3 regions of the Clostridium sediminicola genome follow, and region 2 is predicted to be linked to each of the others. Evidence: riboswitches for the same ligand, from Rfam matches in the RefSeq annotation. Region 2 holds a riboswitch; each other region holds the start of a gene.

Region 1 (2,239 bases), on a different contig from region 2:
AAGCAAATAAAGAAAAATAACATTAAATTTAGAATATCTAATTAAAAAGGACTGGAAATAGATTTGTAATTATAAAATCTATTTTCAGTCTTTTATTAGTTTATTTAATAGTAAGCAGAAGCACGAAATATAAAATATACCAATATATAGAAAAATATGGTATAATATTAACTGAAGTTTGATAATGTATTAAAGTTTTTTGATAATAAAAAAGGAGAATAGATATGATGTTTATAAACAATAAAAAGCACATGTATGTTTCTAAAAAACAGTTATTATCTCAAACAGAATTAGCCTTTTACAGTAGTTTAAGAAAAGTTATCCAGGACGATACTATGATATGCCCTAAAGTGGCAATTAATGAAATTTTTATGGAAATATTTGAAGAAAAAAAAGGTAATTATAAAAATATAAACAAGATAACTATGAATCCTATAGACTTTTTAATATGTAGCTCTAATAATTTAATACCTATTTTGGGAATAGAATTAGAAGAGGAATCGTATAACCGTATGAATAGAATAGAAAGAGATCGCATACTAAATACACTTTTTAATGAGGCCAATTTGCCTTTATTAAGATTTAAGAAAAAGGAAAAGTATGAAATACAAGAGATAAAAGAAAAATTAGATTTGATATTTGTTCAAAGTGAAAGAAGTATCGATTGTGTAGTTGCCACCATTGAAACTGATTCATTGATAAAAATGGACAAAAATCAATCCAATATAAAGCGAAATAAAAATGTTAAACTATTATGTCCTGTTTGTGGAGCTGAGATGATACTTAGAAAAACAAGAAGAGGGCGTAATAAAGGAAAAGAATTTTATTTATGTTCTAATTATCCAAAGTGCAAGGAAGTTTTAAAAAGAACCTATAAATTGAGTGTTTTATGATGAAAAAGTTAAATTTTTGTAAGTACAATCTTGATTAATTACAAAAAAGAGTATATAATAACAATTGAAAAAATAATAATCTGGGAGCTAATGTTTTTGGCTGAGAGGGGATACGAAAATTCCGACCATGAACCTGATCTGGATAATGCCAGCGTAGGAAAAAGTTAGTAGTATACTGGTGCCTATTCAAGGTAGCAGTTTTTTTGTTTTAGAAAAGGGAGGATTTAATATGTCAGTTGTAAATGTAAGTCTACAAATATTACCTGTTGTTCCAGAAGAAAGAATTTACCCAGTAGTAGACAAGGTAATAGAATTGATACAAAAAAGTGGGGTAAAATATGAAGTAGGACCAATGGAAACAACTATGGAAGGCGAGTTAGATGAATTGTTGAATATTGTAAAAGAAGCTCAAAGTATATGTGTCAATGAAGGCGCTAGTAGAGTGGTTTCCATGGTGAAAATTGACTATAAACCTGAGGGTGTGACTATGAATGAGAAGGTTGGAAAATACAGAAAGTAAAGTTTTACCTAGTCTTTTCATTATATTTCTTATTGTTTTATGGGAAGTAATTATTAATAAATTTGAGGTACCTAAGTATATACTTCCAGCTCCAACGATAATAATAAATTCACTAATAGAAACAAAAACTGTATTATTAATGCATGCTAAGACTACGCTGATTGAAGCATCAATGGGGTTTATAATGGCGACTATTTTTGCTGTTGTATTAGCAGCTTTAATTAACAAGTTCAAATTATTAAAAAGAATTTTATATCCAATTTTTATTATTTCACAAACTGTACCTATTATTGCATTAGCACCATTATTTATGATTTGGTTAGGATTTGATATTCTTCCTAAAATAGTAATTGTTATGTTAGTATGCTTCTTTCCAATAGTTATCAGCGTTACTGAGGGATTGGAAAGAGTTGATAAAGACATGGTAAATATAATGAAAGTAATGAAGGCTAGTGAGTGGGATATTTTCACAAAAGTACAATTGCCAGCTACCTTACCATCTTTTTTTTCAGGGCTTAAAATTGCAGCTACATACAGTATTATGGGAGCCGTAATTGGAGAATGGATAGGAGCTAAAAGCGGTTTAGGGGTTTATATGACACGTGCTATGAGTTCTTTTAAAACCGAAGCTTTATTTGCAGACATAGTAATAGTTGTTTTCATTAGCATAATCTTTTTTAAGTTAATAGAACTTTTAGAAAAAATAATAATGCCTTGGAATAGGTAAGATAAACAGAGGAGAGAAAAAAATGTTAAAAAAAATAAGTTATTTAGTAACAACTGTATTGTTATCTACAATGGTATTAGCAGGATGTGCTGCTAATAA
Region 2 (2,239 bases):
CTTTACCGGCATATGGTTCTCCTTCTGCTTCAGCAGTTATTAATCTAGCCAGTAAGTCTACATCACTTTGAGAATAATTGATTACTCCTGAAGGTGGTTTTACGCCTGGTATATTTAATGTTTGCCCTGGATAAATATAGTTATTCCAAATATTATTTGCTTTTCTTAGATTATTAATAGATACTCCATATTTTTTTGAAATTAAGTAAAGAGAATCGCCACTTTGTACTTTATGAGTTTCACATGATACATAGATAGCTTGTCCAGGATAAATACTTGTACTTTTTAAACCGTTATCATTCATCAAAATAGTTGAAGAAGTATTAAATAGAACACCAATTTTATATAATGAATCTCCAGGTTGAATTTTATAAGTTGCTGCGAAAACATCATTTGTTGAGAAAAAAGAAATGCCTACTGTTAAAGCACTGGCTAAAAGAATAGTTTTCAAACTTTTAAATTTTATCATTTGTATCCTCCTAAGGTTTGGTAAAATATTTAATCATAAATAGATAGTAAGTAGTAAACTATCATAGAAAAAATGAGGGGTCCCGGCAATCTACGGGAATAATCGACGTCAAAGTCATTTTATAATAAAAAAATTTCTTAATCAATGGAAGTTGTTTGTAGTTGTAGCAATATAAAGAGTTATGTGAATTATATAGTATAAATAATATATAATATTAATTTTTTATGAACGAGGTGTAGATAGGAGTACTAAAGAACTAGTGGACAGTATTATGGTTTGTATTGCTTCAGAAATAAATATTTTGTAAAGGGGCTTGACTATTTTTGTGGAAAATTCTATAATTTAGTTATAATTTAATATTCAGGGGAGCTTGTGCAATCAGGCTGAGATGATATCTAATGCGATGAATACCCTCAAACCTGATCTGGATAATGCCAGCGTAGGAATATGTTTTAGCGTATTTTAGCGTGTTGCCTAATTGGGTAACACGTTTTTTTTATGTAGTTTTTAGAATATCAAAATATTACAAGGGGGAACAAAAATGAACATAGCGATTATTTTAGCAATTATTTTCACACTGGCAATATTAGTAGTAAGTATCAAAAGATTGAGAGGATTTAAATTTGAGGCAAGAGTGATTTCAAGAATTGGTCTTGTGGCAGCCATAACCATAGTTCTTTATATGATAAAACTAGTACCATTTCCACAAGGTGGAGGGTGTAGTTTATTATCTATGCTTCCAATAATGATTCTTGCTGTAGTTTTTAGCACTGAAGAAGCAATAATTTGCGCAATAATTGTTGCTAGTTTAAAAATAATTATTCAGCCACCATATTACCCACTTCAAATACCATTAGATTATTATGGCTCAATGATGGCCATTGCTTTTACACCAATGTTTGGAGTTTTTAAGAAATCAGAGTTAGTGGCTGGAGCACTTACTGCATCCGCAATATCAATATTTTTTAGTATATTATCAGGGGTTATTTTCTTTGGAGAATTTGCGCCGGAAGGTATGAATGTATGGCCTTATTCTATTATCTATAATGTATTAGGGTCTGGTGTAGAAGCAATACTATGTGTTGTTGTACTAGCAATAATACCTTTAACAAATTTAAAAGTGTTACAACTAAGAAATTGAGGTGAGAGTATGAGTTTTTCAAAACGACTAGTAGAAGATGAAAGAGTTTTAAAGTTCTATGAGGATTATATGAAACATCCTTTTATTAGAGGATTAAAGGACGGAACATTGGACAGAGGTAAGTATAGAAACTATTTGATCCAAGATTCTTTATACCTTAAGGACTATGCAAAAGTTTATGCACATGCATTCTTGTTAGTTAATAGGGTAGAAGACTTACAATTTTTACATACGTGTATAGGAGTAGTAATGTCTGATGAAACCAATATGCATATAAAATATCTTCACGATTATGATCTTGATGTATACAAAGTTGATGATATGGTAGTAAAACCTGCCAATAGAGAATATTTAGATTATATGCTAAGCTTTGCGGAGGGTGGGGATATAAAAGAAATATTTATGTCTGCGCTGCCATGTACTTTAACATATGAATATATTGGGAAAACATTAAAACAAGAATGTGGTGATAGTTTATCAAATAATTATTATGGTCCATGGATTGAAGCTTATGCAGGAAAAGAATTTGAAGAGTTTAGTGTAGAATCATGTAAGTTATTAGATAGAATTTGCATTGGAATTGATAAAGAAGAGGAAGAAAAATTGATAAATATTTTCCTTGAAGCGTG
Region 3 (2,239 bases), on a different contig from region 2:
AAGATTTAAAAAAGTAACCCCAGCAGAATAAGCATCCATAAAAGTAGTTGTTATTGTAGATAAGAAAACAATTCCGAAGGCTGTAATTCCAAGATTTGCAGCTAACATAATAGCTGATGGATCTGGATTTTGAGTAACAATAGCAGCACCTAGACCAATAACGTACATCCATGAGCTTCCTAAAAAATAACCAATAAAACTACCGTAAGTACCAGCTTTTTCAGATTTTGCAAATCTAGTATAGTCTGCGATTAATGGTAACCAAGAAAGTGGCATTACCACAGAAAGTTCTAGGGCTCCTCCGAATGAAATAGAATTATCACCTATGCTACTAAACAAGCTTTGATTAGAAAATATAACTGATGCAAGCACAAGAGTTAAACCAAACAATAAAACAACGGCTATAACATTTAATTTCTTAAAACTTTTTATTCCAAGGAAAATCCAGAAGCAAATACATAATCCGATTAATATAATCCAAAGGGATATGTTATTAATGTTCCATAGAGTATCGCTTATCACATTTAAAGATAGAGCAGCTGATTTAATCATTATAGCTGTCCATCCCAATAATTGAAGTACATTTAAAATAGAGAATAAATAAGTGCCATATAGTCCAAAAGAAATTCTTGTTGAGGTAATCGCGGGTATTCTCTCACGAGTTCCTATAATTCCACCTAAAGCTAAGATTACTGTACCTATAAGATGTCCAATTATAATAGTTACTAAACCAATTTTAAAACCAAGAGGAGCAATAAATCCCCCAGTTAATATTTCAGCTATTGATATAGAAGCTCCGCACCATAAAAATGCTAAACTCCAAAAAGATAATTTGTTTTCATTATTTGCCATATTATATACCTGCCTTTTTGTATAATCATTAGAAATAATTTGTTTATTAATGTAAGCTATCTTTTAGCTTTAGAATTTTCATTGAATCTAATGTCTTTATCAATATATAAGCAATGATACTTCCAACTGTAGTACTGAGTAGAAAAGGTATAACAAAGAAAAATAAAGCAACTGATTTACCCATAAATAAGGTAGCAACAGGGTATGCGATAATCCCACCAATAATTCCTGTTCCCAGTATTTCACCAAATACAGCAATTAAATATTTTTTAGTATGTTTGTACAACATAGCTGCAAGGAATGCTCCAATCATAGAACCAGGAAAAGCTAAAAGAGAACCAGTACCTAAAATATTTCGCATTAATGAAATGCAAAATGCGATAGATACACTATAGATAGGCCCGAGAGTGATTGCTGAAAAGACATTGATGAAATGCTGCACAGGAAAACATTTTGAGGCACCAACAGGGAAAAAAATTAAACTTCCAGTTACGATGCCAAGTGCAGTTAATAGTGCTGAAAAAACTAATTTTTTGGTTTTCATAAGAAATTCTCCTTTTCAATAACAGGAGTTGAGAGTTAACCTTCAAACAAATATATCAATTAATATTTTAACTAAGGTAATAAGAGTGAAAGAGTTTTTATGGAAGTGAAATAAAAAAACACAAATCCGTAGATTTGTGTTAGAAATTACATTTTCATAAACAACGTCCTACGCTGGCATTATCCAGATCAGGTTAAGGGTCTAAGAATTTAATTCTTACTCTCAGCTGGAATTACCAGCTCCCCTGTGTTAAAATTTACTATTTTATTATAAAATTATCTTAGCATAGCTCATGATTTTAATCAAGAAAAAATTGCGAAGCGGTTCTAAACTATTTTAGTCGTCCAGGACTCACAGTTCCATACGTCGGTTACTATATCGTTATAGAATTCTGGTTCGTGGCAGATTAAAAGAATGCTACCTTTGTATTCTTTTAGTGCACGTTTTAGTTCATCTTTGGCATCTACGTCAAGGTGATTAGTAGGCTCGTCTAGAACAAGTATATTTGATTCTCTGTTTATTATTTTACATAATCGAACTTTAGCTTGTTCACCACCACTTAAGACTAGCACTTTACTTTCTATGTGTTTAGTTGTAAGACCGCATTTTGCTAATGCTGCACGGACTTCGTACTGAGTATATGAAGGAAACTCTTGCCATACTTCCTCTATACAACTATTATAATTAGCTTCTTTTATCTCTTGTTGAAAATATCCAATATGCTGATGGTCGCCTAGTTCAACTTCACCTGAAATGGCAGGAATTTCACCTAAAATACTTCTAAGTAAAGTTGTTTTTCCTAGACCGTTAGCACCAACTAAAGCAATTTTTTGTCCACGTTCC

The links. A riboswitch is a leader RNA that binds a small molecule or an ion and turns the genes downstream of it on or off. The one in region 2 is predicted to bind thiamine pyrophosphate.
Region 1: it holds a riboswitch for thiamine pyrophosphate, as region 2 does, so the genes downstream of both, ACQ3F0_RS08710 (MTH1187 family thiamine-binding protein) here and ACQ3F0_RS00245 (energy-coupled thiamine transporter ThiT) in region 2, are expected to answer to the same signal.
Region 3: it holds a riboswitch for thiamine pyrophosphate, as region 2 does, so the genes downstream of both, thiW (energy coupling factor transporter S component ThiW) here and ACQ3F0_RS00245 (energy-coupled thiamine transporter ThiT) in region 2, are expected to answer to the same signal.

Annotation. Positions count from the first base shown of each region.
Region 1 covers NZ_BAABMF010000003.1:413,236-415,474, reverse strand. Annotated here, with positions in the region: gene ACQ3F0_RS08720 (DUF1292 domain-containing protein) at 1-20, shown strand, start outside; gene ACQ3F0_RS08715 (DUF2726 domain-containing protein) at 225-893, shown strand; TPP riboswitch at 964-1,070, shown strand; gene ACQ3F0_RS08710 (MTH1187 family thiamine-binding protein) at 1,123-1,413, shown strand; gene ACQ3F0_RS08705 (ABC transporter permease) at 1,385-2,140, shown strand; gene ACQ3F0_RS08700 (ABC transporter substrate-binding protein) at 2,163-2,239, shown strand, end outside.
Region 2 covers NZ_BAABMF010000001.1:50,855-53,093, forward strand. Annotated here, with positions in the region: gene ACQ3F0_RS00240 (cell wall hydrolase) at 1-469, opposite strand, end outside; TPP riboswitch at 821-932, shown strand; gene ACQ3F0_RS00245 (energy-coupled thiamine transporter ThiT) at 1,011-1,610, shown strand; gene tenA (thiaminase II) at 1,620-2,239, shown strand, end outside.
Region 3 covers NZ_BAABMF010000006.1:84,187-86,425, reverse strand. Annotated here, with positions in the region: gene cytX (putative hydroxymethylpyrimidine transporter CytX) at 1-852, opposite strand, end outside; gene thiW (energy coupling factor transporter S component ThiW) at 899-1,396, opposite strand; TPP riboswitch at 1,544-1,652, opposite strand; gene ACQ3F0_RS12060 (ABC-F family ATP-binding cassette domain-containing protein) at 1,723-2,239, opposite strand, start outside.